Regions from separate parts of the Nonomuraea sp. WAC 01424 genome, predicted to be linked through region 2. Evidence: riboswitches for the same ligand, from Rfam matches in the RefSeq annotation. Region 2 holds a riboswitch; each other region holds the start of a gene.
The links. Region 2 has a riboswitch for cyclic di-AMP ahead of DMB42_RS19770 (hypothetical protein). Riboswitches for the same ligand answer to the same signal wherever they lie in the genome.

Region 1: another riboswitch for cyclic di-AMP. It lies ahead of DMB42_RS04325 (C40 family peptidase); the one in region 2 lies ahead of DMB42_RS19770 (hypothetical protein).
Region 3: another riboswitch for cyclic di-AMP. It lies ahead of DMB42_RS23755 (C40 family peptidase); the one in region 2 lies ahead of DMB42_RS19770 (hypothetical protein).
Region 4: another riboswitch for cyclic di-AMP. It lies ahead of DMB42_RS10310 (CHAP domain-containing protein); the one in region 2 lies ahead of DMB42_RS19770 (hypothetical protein).

The regions. Positions count from the first base shown of each region.
Region 1 covers NZ_QHHZ01000001.1:909,695-914,170, reverse strand. Annotated here, with positions in the region: gene DMB42_RS04340 (phosphotransferase family protein) at 1-44, opposite strand, end outside; gene DMB42_RS04335 (NYN domain-containing protein) at 201-1,523, shown strand; gene DMB42_RS04330 (NlpC/P60 family protein) at 1,657-2,583, shown strand; cyclic di-AMP (ydaO/yuaA leader) riboswitch at 2,922-3,085, shown strand; gene DMB42_RS04325 (C40 family peptidase) at 3,240-3,692, shown strand; gene DMB42_RS04320 (hypothetical protein) at 3,826-4,476, shown strand, end outside.
Region 2 covers NZ_QHHZ01000006.1:508,402-512,877, reverse strand. Annotated here, with positions in the region: gene DMB42_RS19790 (TrpB-like pyridoxal phosphate-dependent enzyme) at 1-1,138, shown strand, start outside; gene DMB42_RS56370 (50S ribosomal protein bL37) at 1,194-1,271, opposite strand; gene DMB42_RS19780 (DeoR/GlpR family DNA-binding transcription regulator) at 1,410-2,189, shown strand; gene galT (galactose-1-phosphate uridylyltransferase) at 2,186-3,256, shown strand; cyclic di-AMP (ydaO/yuaA leader) riboswitch at 3,325-3,463, shown strand; gene DMB42_RS19770 (hypothetical protein) at 3,471-4,424, shown strand; gene DMB42_RS19765 (zinc-binding dehydrogenase) at 4,432-4,476, opposite strand, start outside.
Region 3 covers NZ_QHHZ01000008.1:345,876-350,351, forward strand. Annotated here, with positions in the region: gene DMB42_RS23745 (branched-chain amino acid aminotransferase) at 1-356, opposite strand, end outside; gene DMB42_RS23750 (3-isopropylmalate dehydrogenase) at 544-1,590, opposite strand; cyclic di-AMP (ydaO/yuaA leader) riboswitch at 1,689-1,850, shown strand; gene DMB42_RS23755 (C40 family peptidase) at 1,882-2,427, shown strand; gene DMB42_RS23760 (NAD(P)-dependent alcohol dehydrogenase) at 2,411-3,403, opposite strand; gene DMB42_RS23765 (DUF2306 domain-containing protein) at 3,605-4,231, shown strand; gene DMB42_RS23770 (response regulator transcription factor) at 4,204-4,476, opposite strand, start outside.
Region 4 covers NZ_QHHZ01000003.1:207,138-211,613, reverse strand. Annotated here, with positions in the region: gene DMB42_RS10320 (glycosyl hydrolase family 18 protein) at 1-501, opposite strand, end outside; gene DMB42_RS10315 (luciferase family protein) at 744-1,091, shown strand; cyclic di-AMP (ydaO/yuaA leader) riboswitch at 1,346-1,483, shown strand; gene DMB42_RS10310 (CHAP domain-containing protein) at 1,497-2,207, shown strand; gene DMB42_RS10305 (TetR/AcrR family transcriptional regulator) at 2,269-2,826, opposite strand; gene DMB42_RS10300 (nuclear transport factor 2 family protein) at 2,924-3,382, shown strand; gene DMB42_RS10295 (Tm-1-like ATP-binding domain-containing protein) at 3,488-4,476, shown strand, end outside.

The DNA.
Region 1 (4,476 bases), on a different contig from region 2:
GCGCGCTCGCGCAGTTCGTCCAGGTCACGGGTTGATGTACGCATCTGTTCCGTCACCACTCACCTCCACGCCCGGCCGCTGCCCCGGCTCAGTCGTATACCCCCTACCAAGCGCTTGTCTAGGTTCAAGGGACCGTTACGGTCAGGTACGGGAGAGCCGTACCCTTGTCTGAAAGGGCATGTCACGAAGGGACAAGTGGGATGAGTTCAGCGGGTGAAGGCCTGTCTCGCCCGCTTCCTGAGCAGGTGCGCCTCAACGTCGTCGACCTGGCGGCGCAGGTGCTCGGGACGATGCCCGCCGTCTCCGTGCCGGCGCCGCTGCGCGGGATCGCCAAGTTCGACCCCCGCAAACGCGCCAAGCTCGGCAGCGCGCCGATCGCCGCGCAGCTGGAGAACGACAAGAAGTTCCGTGAGCTGGTCGCCGAGTCCGTGGCCGCAGGCTGGCCCGAGCTGGTCGCCTCCCTGGCCGAGGGAAACGTGCCGCCCGCCGCCGATCCCGTGCTGGTGGCGGCGGCGGCCTATCTGACCAGGCCGCCGGGCTGGGCGGAGATGATCGAGGCCGCCCGCGCCGACCTTGAGCAGTCCGCCGTGGCCGCCGAGGGCTCCGAGCGCGAGGAGGCGGTGACGCGGCTGCGCGAGCAGCTGGCCGCGCAGAAGACCGCCGCCAAGGAGGAGGCCGACCGGCTGCGCGAGCAGATCAAGGCGGCCCGCGCCGAGAACTCCGACCTGAGACGCAAGCTCCACGAGGCCCGCGAGCGCGCCAAGGCGGCCACCCGCAGGTCCGAGGAGATGGAGCAGGCCGCCGACGACGCCCGCCACGCCGCCTCCACCGCCGGCAACGCGGGCGAGGCCGAGCTGCGGCGGCTGGTCGGGCGGGTGGCCGACGTGGAGAAACAGCTCGAAGCCTCGCGCCGGGCCGCCCGCGAGGGCCGCAGCATCGAGGACGCCCGCATCAGGGTGCTGCTCGACGCGCTCCAGGACGCCTCGGCCGGGCTGCGCAGGGAGCTGGCCCTGCCCACCACGATCAGCAGGCCCGCCGACTCGGTCGCCGCCAGCACCGGCGAGCGGCCCGGGGTGCGCGGCGTGCCCGCGCGGGCGCTGGCCGACGACGACCCGCAGCTCCTCGACCAGCTGCTCGCGCTGCCGCAGGTTCACCTGATCATCGACGGCTACAACGTCACCAAGACCGGCTACGGCACGCTCACCCTCGCCGACCAGCGCAACCGGCTGATGACCGGCCTCGGCGGGCTGGTCGCGCAGACCAGGGTCGAGGTGACGGTGGTCTTCGACGGCGCCGAGCTCAACGCGCCGGTGCAGGTGGTGGCGCCGCGCGGGGTGCGGGTGTTGTTCAGCGCGCCGGGCGAGATCGCCGACGACCTCATCCGCCAGCTCGTCCGGGCCGAGCCGCCCGGACGGGCCATCGCGGTCGTCTCCTCCGACCGTGAGGTGGCCGAGTCCGTACGCCGGATGGGCGCCAGACCGGTTCCGTCTGGTTTGCTGCTGCGCCGGTTGGGCCGCGCATAAGTTACGAATTAGCACCTTTGGTGAGACCCCACTCGCCACTTCTGTACTATTTCGCCCCAGGTGGAATCCCCTGGGAGGCGACGCTGTGAGGGTTGGCCGGGTGGCGGTGGCCGCGGGTCTCGCGATCGGACTGATGACGGTTCCGGCGGGTACGGCACTCGCTGATCCCAAGCCCACGGTCAAGCAGGTCAAGGCGAAGCTCGACAAGCTCAACGACAAGGCCGACAAGGTCGTCGACCGGTACAACACGGCGACGGAGCAGTACAAGAAGGCCAAGAACGCCTACACCAAGCTGAACGACCGCTACAAGCAGAAGCTCCAGACGGTCGCCGAGCTGCGCGCCGAGGTCATCAGGGTGGCGGTGGACGCGTACAAGATGGGCGGGGACGTCACGTCCTGGCCCGGCATGGTCGGCGCCGACAACCCCGACCACCTGCTGTCCGGGCTGGCGATGGCAGGGCAGATCTCGCGCGAGCGGCTGGAGAAGCTGGCCGCCTTCGACCGCGAGAACAAGGGCCTCAAGGACGAGCGCGACAACGCCCAGACCGCGCTGGCGGAGGCGGACGAGGAACGGGACTCGGTCCAGAAGGAACGGGCCGAGGTGCTGAAGCTGATCGGCGAGCAGAAGAAGCTCCTGGACAAGCTGGACGCGTACAACCCCGGCAACCCCAACAGCACGGGCATCAAGTACACCGGGCCCGCCTCGGGCAGCGCGGCCGCCGTCCTGCGCTTCGCCTTCGCCCAGGTCGGCAAGCCCTACATCTACGGCGGCACGGGCCCGCGCGGGTACGACTGCTCGGGCCTGACCCAGGCCGCCTGGCACGCGGCGGGCGTCTCCCTGCCGCGTACGACGTGGCAGCAGTGGGCGTGGGGCGCCGGCCGGAAGGTCGACATCAAGGACCTCCAGCCGGGGGACCTCATCTTCAGCGAGGGCCTCGGTCACGTCAGCATCTACGCGGGCGGCGGCAAGATCGTGCACGCGCCGCAGACGGGCGACGTCGTCAAGGTCGTCCGCCTCGCCGACTACGGCCGCCCGCTCGTCGGCGCCATCCGCCCCTGAGGCCGCCCCTGGGGCCGTCCTCGGGCGTGCCCTTCGGGGCGGCTGACAGCGCTGTCGGTCAGTACGGGACGAAAGGTGCGAACGGGACGAACGGGTCCTGACAACCGGGTGCTCCAGGAAGTGTGAGAAGGGTCACATTTGAATAACGGAACCTCTTCTCCAGCAGGACTTCCGTTCTTTACTCACCCCTTTATCTGATCTTTACAACCTGACTGGGACTTTGCCCAACCTTGACCCTTCCGCGTAGCTTCTGGCGTCGCGGCGAACACGCCATGGTCGCTGTGATCAACAAAAATCCGTCGGTCGCCACCGATATCCCCATTCAGACAAACCCATCAGGCGGCGACCTGCCGAGTCCGTGCAGCCAGGAGGCACGGAGCCGGGGACCCAAAGATCCCGTTATCCCCCGGGATCAGGGGTGAATCGGCGCTTCATCGCGCCGTAGGGCGACTTCCAGGCCCGAATCCGTCAGCTAACCCGGTAGGCGTTCGTGGAAGACACGAGGAGAAATCCTGTCTACCTCCCTGCATAACCCCCGTCTGTCCCGTCTCGCCCTGAAGGGCGTCGCACTCACGATGACCGTGACGGCCGGAGGTGCGGTTCTCCATGCCGTACCGGCCGGGGCGCAGACGGCGAGCGAATCGGCGCTCACGGCGGTGTCCACCACCGCAAGGGCGGCCACCGCCAAGTCGGCGAAGACCACCAGGTCCGCCAGGTCGGCCAAGGCGGCACGAGCCGCCCGGCAGGCGTCGAAGGCCCGCAGGGCAGTCTCCGCCGCCAAGCACCAGATCGGCGACCCGTACCGGTACGGGGCCACGGGTCCTGGTGCGTTCGACTGCTCCGGTCTCGTCCAGTACGCCTGGAAGAAGGCCGGGGTGAGACTCCCTCGCGTGACGAGCAGCCAGTTCGCCCGCATCAGGCACAAGGTCTCCTGGCGCAACCTCAAGCCGGGCGACCTGATGTTCTTCAACGGGCTGGGCCACGTCGGCATGTACGTCGGCCACGGCAAGATGATCCACTCGCCGCGTACCGGCCAGCGGGTGCGCATCGACAAACTGGGCGGATGGCGGAAGTCGTCGTTCGTCGGCGCGGTGCGACCCGGCGCGTGACCACAGGCTCCTGCCCGGACCCTCCCCGGTCCGGGCGGGGGCCTGTCGCGTGTCCGGCCTCCTGGAGGACTCGTGTGCCCGGCGTCCGCGAAGGCCGGGGCGTGCGGTCGGTGGGGGCGGCTAGCATCGGGCCGTGTCCTCGCAGGTGCGTCCGTCCCCTCGCGGCGCGCGGCTGCTCCTGCCCGTCCTGTTGCTGGCGGCGCTGCTGACGGCCGCCGACGTGCCGTACGCCGCCGTCCTGCCCGCCGGGGCGCGCGGGTTGTGGGGCGAGGGAGGTCAGGTGGCCCGAGCCGGGCGTTCCGTGGTCGTCGGGCGGCACGCCGCGCCCGGACTGCTCGCCGACCTGGCCCGCCGTGCCGACCTCGCCGGCCGCCGGGTCTCGGCGGTGCTCGGCCGGCCGGTACGCCCCCTGGTCGTCGTACCGGACTCCGACGCCGAGGCGGCCGGGCTGGCCGGCACGGGACGGCTCGACGGGCTGGCCGCGGTCGCCGACGGCGGCCCGGCGATCGTCGTGCCCGGCTCCTTCGCGCGGCTCACCCCCACCGGACGCGACGTCGTGCTCACCCACGAGCTCACCCACGTCGCCGCGGGCACCGACCGCCTGCCCGTCTGGCTCTACGAGGGCTTCGCCGACTACGTGGCCTACCGCGACGCCGGGCTCCCCGTCAGGACCGCCGCCGCCGAACTGGCCGCCGAGGTGCGGGCCGGACGACTGCCGAGCGAGTTGCCCGGACCTGCGGCTTTCGCTCCGACCGCCGCGGATCCCGGACGGCTCGCGCGGGCG
Region 2 (4,476 bases):
GGTCCTCGACGTCTACCGGCTGTGGCGGCCCACGCCGCTGATCAGGGCACACCGGCTGGAGAAGGCCCTCGGCACCCCGGCCCGCATCTACTACAAGTACGAAGGCGTCTCACCGGCCGGCTCGCACAAGGCGAACACCTCGGTGCCCCAGGCGTACTACAACGCCAAGGAAGGCGTACGGCTGCTGACCACGGAGACCGGCGCGGGGCAGTGGGGGTCGGCCCTGGCGTTCGCCTGCGCCCAGTTCGGCCTGGAATGCCGGATCTGGATGGTCCGTGCCTCCTACGACCAGAAGCCGTACCGGAGCTCGCTCATGCGGGTCTACGGCGCCACCGTCCATCCCAGCCCCTCCCCCGTCACCGGCGCGGGCAGCAAGGCGCTCGCCGACCACCCGGACTCCCCCGGCAGCCTGGGCCTGGCGATCAGCGAGGCGGTCGAGGTGGCCGCCTCGATCCCCGAGGCCCGGTACGCGCTCGGGTCGGTGCTCAGTCACGTCCTGCTGCACCAGACGGTGATCGGTGAGGAGGCGCTGGCCCAACTGCCCGAACTGCCCGACCTGGTCATCGGCTGCACCGGCGGCGGCTCCAACTTCGCCGGGCTCGCCTTCCCGTTCCTGCGGGAGAAGCTGGCCGGACGGATCGGCACGGTGTTCCGCGCGGTCGAGCCGGCCGCCTGCCCGTCGTTCACCAGAGGGGTCTACGCCTACGACTTCGGCGACACCGCCGGGCTCACCCCGCTGCTCAAGATGCACACCCTCGGACATTCCTTCGTCCCCGATCCCATCCACGCGGGCGGGCTGCGCTATCACGGCATGGCGCCGCTGCTGTCCCACATGTACGAACTGGGCCTGTTCGAGGCGGTCACCCGTACGCAGAGCGAGTGTTTCGAGGCGGGTGTGCGCTTCGCGCGGACGGAGGGCATCGTCCCGGCCCCGGAGCCCACGCACGCGCTGGCCGAGACCATCGCCGAGGCGCTGCGCTGCAAGGAGAGCGGCGAGGAGAAGGTGATCCTCACCGCGCTGTGCGGGCACGGCCACTTCGACCTGGCCGCCTACGACCGCCACCTGGCCGGCGAGCTGGAGGACTACACGCTCCCGCAGGAACGCCTCGACCAGGCGCTCAGCGAACTGCCCGGCTGAGAGAGGCTGAGAGAGCCTGAAGGGGTGGCCGCGGGGGTACCGCGGCCACCCTCGGTCAGTTCGCGTTCGGGCGCTTCCTGTGGTTCGCCTTCTTCTTCTTGCGCGCCCTGCCCTTGCGTGCGCGTTTCGCCATGGGCTCAACCTCCGGAGGTCGGGAACGTAACCCTCAACCTCTCCCCTGCCCGTCAGTCGCACAAGCGATACGCCCTGACCTAACATTCCTCAACAAAGCCGTGTCATAATTTGGTGGAATCTGTTGGAAGGGGTGGGCGTGCTCGCACAGCAGCGTCAGCAGACGATCCTCGAACGCGTACGCAGCAGCGGCGGCGTCCGAGTGGCCGACCTCGTGCGCGAGCTCGGCGTCTCCGACATGACGATACGCCGCGACCTCGAAGTGCTCGCCGAGCGCGGCCTGCTGGAGAAGGTGCACGGCGGCGCGACGGCGCTCGGCCCAGGCTCGACCGAGGAGCCGGGCTTCACCGCCAAGTCCGCCCGCCAGCAGCAGGAGAAGGAGGCCATCGCCCGGCACGCGGCCACCCTCGTACGGCCGGGCACCGCCGTGGCGCTCTCCGCCGGCACCACCACCTGGGCGCTGGCCCATCACCTGGTCGCCGTGCCCGAGCTGACGGTGATCACCAACTCGATCCCGGTCGCCGAGGTCTTCCACCGCAACCCGCGCGCCGACCGCACGGTCGTGCTGACCGGCGGCGTGCGTACGCCCTCCGACGCGCTGGTCGGCCCCGTGGCGGTGGCCGCGATCCGCCGCCTGCACGTGGACACGCTCTTCCTCGGGGTGCACGGTATGAGCCTGCGCGCCGGGTTCACCACGCCCAACCTGCTGGAGTCCGAGACCGACAGGGAGCTGGTGGCCGCCGCGCACCGGCTGGTGGTCCCCGCCGACCACACCAAGTGGAACACGGTCGGCATCAGCACGATCGCCGAGCTGACCGAGGCCGACGTGGTCATCAGCGACGCGGGGCTGCCCGAGGAAGCACGCACCGAACTGGCCGAACGGGCCGGAGAACTGATCATCGCGGAGGGCACGCCTTGAAGCGCACCATCACCCACCTGGCAGACGGCCGAGAGCTGATCTACTTCGACCGGCGCGACGACGCCGACCGGAGCGCGATCGACCGGCGGGCGCTCGACCCGCGTCCGGTGGCCTCGGAGCTGCGCTACGACCCGCTGACCGAGGAGTGGATCGCGATCGCCGGCCACCGGCAGACGCGTACGTTCCTGCCGCCGGCCGACGAGTGCCCGTTGTGCCCGTCGTCGCACACGCGGGCGTCGGAGATCCCGTCCTACGACTATGACGTGGTGGTGTTCGAGAACCGCTTCCCCTCTTTTTCCGGAAATTTCGGGACTTACGGGGATGTCGGCGGGCTGAGTGAAGTACGTCCGGGCGTGGGGCGGTGTGAGGTGGTGTGCTTCACCTCCGAGCACTCCTCCTCCTTCTCCAGGCTCTCCAACGCCCAGGTCGCGCTGGTCATGGAGGCGTGGGCGGACCGCACGGCCGAATTGTCCGGCATCGAGGGCGTCGAGCAGGTGTTCCCCTTCGAGAACAGGGGCGAGGAGATCGGCATCACGCTCGCGCACCCGCACGGGCAGATCTACGCCTACCCCTACGTGACCCCACGGACGAAGCTCCAGCTCGGGGCCGCCTCGCGGTACACGGGCGGCAACCTGTTCGCCGACGTGCTGGCCGCCGAGCGGTCGGCCGGCACGCGGGTGGTGGCCTCCAACGAGTTGTGGACGGCGTTCGTGCCGGCCGCCGCGCGCTGGCCGTTCGAGGTGCACGTGTATCCGCACCGGCAGGTGCCCGACCTCGCGGCGCTGTCGGAGGAGGAGCGAGCCGCGTTCGCGCCGCTGTACACCTCGGTGCTGCGGGCGCTGGACGCGCTGTTCGGGGTGGCGATGCCGTACATCTCGGCCTGGCACCAGGCGCCGGTCCGGTACGGCCGCGACCTGGCCTACCTGCACCTGGAGCTGTTCAGCATCAGGCGCGCGCCCGGGAAGCTGAAGTTCCTGGCGGGGTCGGAGTCGGCCATGGGGGCGTTCGTCAACGACGTGCTGCCCGAGGAGGCGGCACGCATGTTGCGATCACGAATTGATCACTAATTGATTTCGCCTTAAAGTCGCATGACTTGTGATCTACCACTACTATCCCGATAGACATCGGCCATATCGACCGTTGTACGCCTAATCCCGGGCGTGTTGCCCGGGAGCCGGGGACCCATCGCATCCGGGGTGAATCCGCGCCAGTGGTAGGGACAACTCCCATGCCCGAACCCGTCAGCTAACCCGGCCGGCAGAGGGAGAGGAATCAACCACTGTGGCGGCTTCGTCCCCCGCGAGTCTTGCCATCGGTCTCATCACCGCCGCCGCCCTGCTCGTCCAGCCGGCCGTCGCCTCGGCGGCGCCCAAGCCGTCCGAGGCCGAGCTACGGGCCCAGCTCAAGCAGCTCAACAACAAGGTCGACAAGCTCATCGAGGCGTACAACCTCAAACGGGTCGAGCTGGCCAAGGCCCAACAGGCCGCCACGGCGGCACAGCAGCGCGTCGCCGCGGCCGACCAGGCGCTGGCCGCGGCCGAGCAGCGGGTCGCCGAGATCGCCCGGATGCGCTACCAGAACGGCGACTCCTCCCTGCCGGGTTTCCTGGTGCCCCCGAACGGCGGCGGCGCGGCCGTGCTCGAACAGCTCACCTCCGAGCAGCAGGCCGTCGTCGACAGCGTGGCCAGGGCCCGCGACGAGAAGAAGAAGGCCGCCGATGCCGCCGCCGCCCTGGCGACCGGGCTGAAGGCGGACGCGGCCGAGGTGGCCGAGCAGCGCGACGAGGCCCAGGACGTCATCGACGACATCAAGAAGAAGCTCCAGGACCTCGTGCCGTTCGGGCCGGGCAAGAAGTCCGACGGGAGCTGGGCCCCCGAGCTGCCGTCCGGCTCGGACAACATCACCCCGCGCACGCGGCTGATGCGCGCGCAGGTGCAGAAGAACTTCTCGTTGCCGCACGAGGTGGGCTGCTTCCGCTCCGGTTCCAGCGGCGAGCACCCGCTCGGCCGGGCCTGCGACTTCATGATGAGCACCGGCGGAACCATCCCGAACGCGACCAACAACGCCCTGGGCGACCGCCTGGCCGACTGGGCGCTCAAGAACAAGGCCAAACTCGGTATCAAGTACGTGATCTGGAAGCAGCGCATCAACCAGGGCTCAGGCTGGCGCGCGATGTCCGACCGCGGCAGCGTCACCGAGAACCACTACGACCACGTGCACATCTCGATGAACTAGACCGCCCTCACGCCAGGTCGAGCACCGCCTTGCCGTGCAGGCGGCGTTCGAG
Region 3 (4,476 bases), on a different contig from region 2:
GCCTCCTCGGGCAGCTCCGGCATGGCCATGCGCTCGGCCGAACGGTTGAAGCGGGCGGCGTTCGCGTACGGGCGGAAGGTCACGATCGAACCGGAGATCTGCCGGTACGCCTTCAGCCCCTCGAACAACTCCTGCGCGTAGTGGAACACCGAGGTGGCGGGGTCGAGCGTGAGCGGCCCGTACGGCAGGAGCTTGGCGTCATGCCATCCCTCGCCGTCGGTGTAGTCGATCGAGACCATGTGGTCGGTGAAGACCTGCCCGAATCCGGGGTTCGCCAGTACCTGCTCCCGCTCGGCCGCGGTGCGAGCGTTGGCGGAATGCTGCACGTCGAAGCTGAGCTTCTGAGCGATGGTCATGACGGCGGTCCTTCTCTCTACGAATCTACGATTCAAAAGCTACTGCCCGCGAGCAGTATTCGTACTTCCTATTGTCTCGTCATTTGGGATGGCAAGAGGCAGTTGGGACGATTCGACCTCGCGGACACAAAAAGCGCCTGGCAGTCCTCGTTCGGACCGCCAGGCGCGTACGGGGGCTAGGCGGGTCCTAGCCGGATACTCGCGCGGTGATGTCGTCGCCGATCTCGCCGGTCGAACGGCCGGCGCCGCCGCTCACGCGCTCGGCGATGTCGGCGGCCACGGCCTGCTCGACCTTGGCGGCCTCGGCGTGGAGGCCGAGGTGGTCGAGGAGCATGCCCACGGACAGGATCGTCGCGGTCGGGTCGGCCTTGCCCTGACCGGCGATGTCGGGCGCGCTGCCGTGGACCGGCTCGAACATGCTCGGCGTGGTGCGCTCGGGGTTGATGTTGCCGCTGGCCGCAAGGCCGATGCCGCCGGCGATCGCGGCGCCGAGGTCGGTGATGATGTCACCGAACAGGTTGTCGGTGACGATCACGTCGAAGCGCTCGGGCTGGGTGACGAAGAACATCGAGGCCGCGTCGATGTGGCTGTAGTCGGTGGTGACGTCGGGGAACTCCGCGGCCACGCGGTCGACCGTGCGCTGCCAGAGGTCGCCTGCGAAGGTGAGCACGTTGGTCTTGTGGACCAGCGTGAGCTTCTTGCGGGGCCGCGACTGGGCCTTCTGGAAGGCGAAACGCACCACGCGCTCGACGCCGTGGGCGGTGTTCAGCGACTCCTGGGTGGCGATCTCGTGCGGCGTGCCGCGCCGCATGACGCCGCCGGTGCCCGCGTAGAGGCCCTCGGTGCCCTCGCGGACGACGACCATGTCGATCTGCTCGGCGGAGGCGCCGGCCCGCGCGGTCGGGACGCCGGGGAACAGCTTGACCGGGCGCAGGTTGACGTAGTGGTCGAACTCGAACCTGAGCTTGAGCAGCAGGTCGCGCTCCAGCACGCCCGGCGGCACGCTGGGGTCGCCGACGGCGCCGAGCAGGATCGCGTCATAGCCGCGCAGCTCTTCGAGCACCGCGTCGGGCAGTGTCTCGCCCGTGCGGTGGTAGCGGGCTGCGCCCAGGTCGTAATGGGTGGGCTCGATCTTCGTGCCCACGGCCTCCAGGACCTTGAGCCCTTCGGCTACGACCTCGGCGCCGATGCCATCCCCGGGGATGACGGCCAGGCGGATGTTACGCGACTCCATGGCGGTACCCTACCGGCTCGTCTCGGCTGACGAACACATCATCTCAATGGCCGGACATTCCGTTTTGGGGGGATTGCGACCTTTTGACCGTTTCGTTAGAGTCCGACGAGCCTAATCCGCGCAGCACTGCGTGGAGCCGGGGACCCACCCCTTTTCCCCCCGGGGCGAATCGGCCTCGCTTCCCCTTCGAAGCACAGCCGTAGGGCTACTTCCAGGCCCGAGCCCGTCAGCTAACCCGGCCGGCCTCGTGGAAGGACAGTTCCCCTGTCTAGCATCGCCATCCTCCTGGCGGTGGCAGCGGGCGGCGCAGGTCTCGCGCCCGCGGCTCCCGCCGACCCCGCCCCCTCCGTCACCCTCACCGGCCCCCAGGTGAAACAGGTCCAGGAACAGCGTGTACCGAAGCCGGCCTGGAAGGTCGCCCTCGACTACGCCATGGACAAACGCGGCACCCCGTACGTATGGGGCGGCGCCAGCGAACGGGGCTACGACTGCTCGGGGCTCATGCTCCGGGCGTACGAGGACGCCGGGATCGAACTCCCCAGAACCGCCGCCGAACAGTACGGCGCCTTCTCCCGGAAAATCGTCTGGAAGGACCTCAAACCAGGCGACCTGGTGTTCTTCAGCAACCTCGGCCACGTCGGCATGATCTCCAAACCCGGTTTCATGGTCCATTCCCCGCACACCGGCGACGTGGTGAAGGAGGAACGCCTGTCGCAGTGGCGCAGGCAGGCCTTCGTCGGCGCGGTACGCCCCGACCCCAAGGGCGTCAAGCGCTGGGCGGACTACACCGCGCTCCGCAAGGCCCCCGCCCCCGCCATGCTCACAGCGACCCTGTGACGACGACCTTCCCCGGGGCGTGTCCCTCCTCCTGGTAGCGGACGGCCGCCGGGATCTCGCCGAACGGGAAGGTCCTGTCGATGACCGGGGTGATCTCGCCCCCTTCGATCAGCCCGGTCAGCGTCAGCAGGTTCGCCCTGTTGCTCCCGCAGCGGACCACGTCCGCCCTGGCGATCCGCTGCGGGACGAAGGGCGCCGACGCGAGCGCGGCGAACATGTGGCCGGCCGGCTGCACCCAGCGCCCGGCCGGCCCGCCGACCACCACGTACGCGCCCTTTCTGGTCAGGACGCGGCGGCAGTCCGACAGCCGGCGGCCGCCCGCCACGTCGACGAGCAGGTCGAAGCGCCGCCCGGACGTGGCGAAGTCCTCCTTGGTGTGGTCGATGATCTCGTCCGCGCCGATCGAGCGGACCAGGGCGGCGTTGCGCCCGCCGCACACGCCGGTCACGTGCGCGCCGAACGCCTTGGCGAGCTGCACGGCGAACGTGCCCACACCGCCGGACGCGCCGTTGACCAGCACCTTCTGGCCCGCCTGCACGCGGCCCTCGTCGCGCAGCGCGATCAGCGCCGTGTTGGCCGCCATCGGGACGGCCGCCGCCTGCTCGAACGTCAGGTTCCCCGGCTTGGGGGCCACCTCGCTCTCCCGCAGGCAGACGTACTCACCGAAGCCGCCCTGGAGGGACATCGCGTACACCTCGTCGCCGGGGCGGAACAGCGTGACGTCCTTGCCGGCCGCCTCGACCTCCCCCGCCACGTCGGCGCCGAGGACCGGGATGCGCGGCCGGCGCAACCCGACGCCGCCGCCCATGATCCGGGACAGGTACGGCTCCCCCCGCATGAAATGCCAGTCATAGGGCTGCACGGACGTGGCCCGCACCCGCACCAGCACCTCGTCGTCGCGCGGCACGGGCCGTTCGACGTCGGACAGGACGAGCTGGTCGGGTGAGCCGAACGAGCGCAGGACGTAGGCCTTCATCGTTTCTCCCTCGTACCGTGAACGGCGTGGACGTGCCGTGGACGTGCCGCCAGTGTGGGCGCGACCTGCGCGGACGCTCAACGGTCGAAAGGCGACGGCTCGATGGCCGAAAGTACGACCGCCCGGCCCGCCGATGGTGCGAACCGGCTCGGGCCGTGCGCGCGATGCCCCGGCGGGGTCGCGGCGGTCACGCTCTCAGGCATGAGATGGATCGCACCCACCGGATTGCTCGCGCTCAGCGTCGTCCCCCTCGTCGCCGGCGCGCTCCGGCTGACCGAACTGGCCTCGGGCGCCCCCGTCACGCCCGGCAACGCGCGCTTTTTCGCCATGCCCGTGCCGGTGTTGCTGCACATCCCCGCCTCGCTGGTGTTCTGCGCGCTCGGCGCGTTCCAGTTCTCGGCCGGGTTCCGGGCCCGGCGGCGAAGGTGGCACCGGGTGGCGGGGCGGGTGCTGGTGGCCTGCGGGCTGGTCGCGTCGTTGTCGGGGTTGTGGCTGACGCTCTTCTCCGACCTGCCCGCCGGTGACGGCGTGCTGCTGGCCGCCTTCCGGCTGCTGTTCGGCACGGCCATGGCCGCCTGCCTCCTGCTCGGGCCGGCCGCGATCCGGCGGCGCGAGGTGGCCCGGCATCGTGCCTGGATGACCCGCGGGTACGCGCTCGGCCTCGGCGCGGGCACGCAGGCGTTCACGCTGGCGTTCGGGCTGCTGGCCTTCGGGCCGCCCGGCGAGCTGGGCAGGGCGCTGCTCGTCGGCGCGGGCTGGGTGATCAACCTGGCGGTGGCCGAGGTGATCGTCCGCCGGGGTCAGGTGCGTACGCGGTCGGTCTCGTAGGCCCACATGGCGATCTCGACGCGGTTGCGCACGCCGAGCTTGGTCATCAGGCTCGCGACGTGGCTCTTGACCGTGCTGAGCGAGATGTGCAGCTCGGCGGCGATCTCGCTGTTGGTCCGGCCGCGGGCCACGGCACGCAGGATCTCCTCCTCCCGGCCGGTCAGCGCCTCCATGGGCTGCGCGGGCGCCTCGGTACGCCCCGCCCCCGCGAACGCGGCCAGCAGGCGCGCGGTCACACTCGGGGC
Region 4 (4,476 bases), on a different contig from region 2:
GCGGTTGCCGGCCGCGTCCCGCGCGCGCACGGTGTAGTTGTAGGCCGTGTTCGCCGTCAGGCCCGTGTCGCTGTACGTGGTGCCCGTGACGGTGGTGACCAGAGTGCCGCCCCGGTAGACCTCGTAGCCGGTGACGGCGACGTTGTCGGTGGAGGCGTCCCAGGCCAGGGCCACGCTGTTGTTCGTGACGCCGGTCGAACGCAGGTTGCCCGGCACGGACGGCGCGGTCGTGTCACCGCCGCCGCCACCGGAGACCTTCCACAGCGCCGCCACGTTCGGCGGCTCCCAGCCGGGCTGGGAGGTGTGTGCCTGGAGACAGACGTAGTCGACACCGTTGTAGGTGACGACCGTGCCGGCGGTGTAGGCCGTCCACGGCGCCCAGGCCGCCGCGAAGGCCACCGTACTGGCGGAGGCGATCGGTGGGGCGGCCACGGCCGCGGTGAGGGGCAGGGCAAGTGCCGCCATTCCCGCCAGGACCTTGCTCAGAATGGTGTGTTTCATGTCGCTCCGACATCCGTTGGGGGGTGTGTGGGGAGTGGGATGGGAGACTTCTGGGGAAACTATTAGGAAAGTTTCCTTTAAGTTGTGAATCGACGGTAGCTTCTGCCTGCGGGAGCGTCAATACGTATCGGTCAGGTGTCCGTAACCGTGCCGGTCAGGGCCCGGATACGCCCGTTCACAGGGGGATAACGGTTCAGGAACGGGGGCTGACGGCGGGGTGAGCCGTGGCCCAGCATTGGATCGTGGCAGGAATCTCCGCCTGGCGGCGGACGCCTACGCGCCGCGGACCCTATGTGGCCCGCGCGGTCGCGGAGTTACGGTCCTGGCCGTCGCTGGCTCTCAGCGGCACCGGGCAACAGGTCGCCTTCACCGTACGCGGAACCGAGATCCTGCGCCTGGCCGGCCGGGACGAGATCCACGTACGCCTCACCGCACCCGCCATCGGACGCCTGGAGCCCTATCTCCATGCGTGCGATCAGATCCATGCCTGCCGCGACCGCGCCTGGGTCGCCGTGCAGGTCGACGCCGAGCCGGATCTGGAATTGCTGCTCGCCCTCACCAGCGTCGCCATAAAGGCGCACGTGGCCTGACATTCGGCGAGCAGCGTTTCTCTTGCCGACTGCCGAAATAATTGCCCGCGTTTGCCCTGGAATTACTCGCCGGGTACGTTGGTTGTACACACCCAAGCGGGGAGTCGTCCCAGGTAGGGATGACATTGCCCGGGAATTACCCAGGCAGGCCCCATGTTGTACAGAGTCGGCGCGGGCAATCCGCGTCCGGGCGTCGCAGATATACCTTCAGGCCCTTTCCTGGGCCCGGGAAGACGTGCGTCAGCCCTTTGCCTGACCAGAGACCGCTGAATCCGCCTGTGTGCGGAACCGGGGACCCATGTGTCCATCGGGGTGAATCGGCACTGCTGTGCCGTAGGGCAGCTTCCCGCCCGAACCCGTCAGCTAACCCGGTAAGCGGCACGGAAGCACAAGGAGTAATCCCTCATGGCCAAGCACCGTCTTCACCGTGCCTTCAAGCTCGACCTCGCCAAGCTCGACCTCGGCGCGACCGCCGTCGCCGGCGTGCTCGGCACGCACGCCGCAGTGAACGCCGACACCGCCTCGCAGGCCGCCGCCGGCACCACCGCCGCGGGGACCGCCGGGACCGCCGCCCGCCCGTACGTCGCCAAGGTGAGCGACGAGAGCGCCAAGGGCAAGGTCAACGTCACCGCCGCCCAGGTCCTGGCCACCGCCAAGGCCCAGGTCGGCACCACCGAGGACGCCAACGGCGGCGGCACCAAGTTCCAGAAGTGGTACGCCTCCTCGCAGCGCGCCGGCGAGACCGTCGCCCGTGACGGCGGCAACCGCCAGGCCTACGTCAACGCCGCCTGGTGCTCGATGTTCGTCTCCTGGGTCGGCAACCAGACCGGCGCCACCCCGCAGATCGGCTGGGACGCCTACACCGTCGCCCACGCCAAGTGGTTCGCCGCCAACGACCGCTGGGGCACCGAGGCCAAGCCCGGCGCCGTGGTCTTCTTCTCCTGGGGTGGCAGCAAGGACCTGAGCGCCATCCAGCACGTCGGCTTCGTCGTCAAGAACAACGGCGACGGCACGATCTCCACGATCGAGGGCAACACCGGCAACGGCAAGGTCGAGGAGCGAGTCCGCCCGACGTCGCAGGTCGTCGGCTACGGGTACCCGTCCTACGCCGCCTGATCGCACTCCGAAAGAGCGCACTCCCACCTTGGGGGTGCGCTTTTTCGTGTGCGGGAGCGGCTCAGGGGGTGGGAGGTTTCGTGTGCTGGCCGACCAGGGCGGTGGCGGCGTGGGCGGCCGACCGGGCCGCGCCCGGGTCCTCGGAGATCATCGCGGTGACGGTGGCGCCGTCGATCAGGGTGAGCAACTGCTCGGCGAGCAGGCCGGGATCCTCCGCGCCGGCCTCCTCCGAGAGCGAGCGCAGGTAGGCGCGCAGGCGCTCCTTGTGCTCGCGCACCGCCGTACGCACCACGGCCGAACCGGCGCCCAGTTCGGCGAAGGCGTTGGCGAACCCGCAGCCCCGGAAGTCGTCCTCGGTGAACCAGCGCTCCAGCCAGCGGAACACCGAGGGGATGCCGTCGCCGTCGTCGGCCACGTACGCGGTGAGCGAGCCCATCCAGAGCTCGTCCCGCCGCCGCAGGTACGCCTCGACCAGGGCCTCCTTCGACGGGAAGCACTGGTAGAGCCGTTTCAGCGAGACGCCCGACGCGGCCCTGATCTCGTCCATGCCGACCGCCTGCACGCCGCGGCGGTAGAAGAGGTCGCCCGCGGCGTCCAGCAACCGCTGCTCGTGATCCATGACACTCCTCCAGATGCTTGCCGCGGAGAACGCTCGTTCTCTACGCTAGCGCACAGCCCGGGAGAACGCCCGTTCTCTCGACATGAGAGGACATCGCATGACACGCCCGCCCGTTCCGCCGTTCACCGAGGAGACCGCCCGGATCAAGGTCCAGGCCGCCGAGGACGCCTGGAACACCCGCGACCCCGACCGCGTCGCGCTCGCGTACACCGAGGACTCGGTGTGGCGCAACCGCGGCGAGTTCGTCACGGGCCGCGCCGAGATCGCCGCCTTCCTGCGCCGCAAGTGGGACCGCGAGCTGGACTACGCCCTGCGCAAGGAGCTCTGGGCGTTCACCGGCGACCGCATCGCCGTCCGCTTCCAGTACGAGTCCCGCGACGCCGCCGGGCAATGGTGGCGCAGCTACGGCAACGAGCAGTGGGAGTTCGACGAGTCGGGGCTGATGCGGCGCAGGGAGGCCAGCATCGACGACGTCCCCATCTCGGCCGGCGACCGCCGTATCTTCGGGCCGCGCCCCGAGTCGGACCACGGCGTGGACGTGCTCCCCGTCCACTGACTCCCCGTACGCGTCGATGGATCGCAGGAAGCCGGGCGCGTGGGATACCGGTTCGCGCGATGATCGCCGGGGTAGGGTCGAGAGGCCGATCCCAGGAGGTCTGACATGGCGGTACTGCTGCTGGGCACCCTCGACACGAAGGGGGCGGAGTACACCCTCGTCCGCGACCTGATCACCCGGGCCGGGCAGGACGTCGTCCTCATGGACACCGGCGTGATGGGCTCCTCCGCGCTGGCCGCCGACGTCCCGGCCGAGGCCGTCGCGCGGGCTGCTGGCACCGACCTCGACCGGCTCAGGAGCGCGGGCGACCGCGGCGCGGCGCTGGCCGCGATGGCGGCCGGGGCCACCGCGATCGCCAGGGACCTGCACGCCCGCGGCGGCCTGAGCGGCGTGCTCGCGCTCGGCGGCAGCGGCGGCTCCTCCATCGCCGCCGCGGTCATGCGGGCGCTGCCCGTCGGCCTGCCCAAGCTGCTGGTCTCGACCATGGTCAGCGGCGACGTCTCCGCCTACGTCGGGGAGAGCGACGTGACGCTCATGTACAGCGTCGTCGACGTCGCCGGCGTCAACTCCGTCTCCCGTCGCATCCTGTCCAACGCCGCCGCCGCGATCAGCGCGATGGCCGCCTCGTACGACGCCCGCGCCGAGCCGGCCGGCGAGGACAAACCGCTGGTCGCGGCCACGATGTTCGGCGTCACCACGCCGGCCGTGGACGCCGCGCGGGCCCGGCTGGAGTCCCTGGGCTACGAGGTGCTGGTCTTCCGCGCCACCGGCTCGGGCGGACGCGCCATGGAGGCGCTGGCCGCGGGCGGCCACTTCGCCGGGGTGCTCGACCTGACCACCACCGAGCTGGCCGACGAACTCGTGGGCGGCGTGTTGTCGGCCGGCCCCGACCGCCTGACCGCCGCCGGGAACGCCGGAATCCCGCAGGTCGTCAGCCTGGGCGCGGTGGACATGGTCAACTTCGGCCCGATGGAGACCGTCCCCGAACGGTTCAGGTCACGGCGGCTGCTCGTGCACAACCCGACCGTGACGCTCATGCGCACCACCCCCGCCGAGAACGCCGAGATCGGGCGGGCGATCGGCGAGCGGCTGGC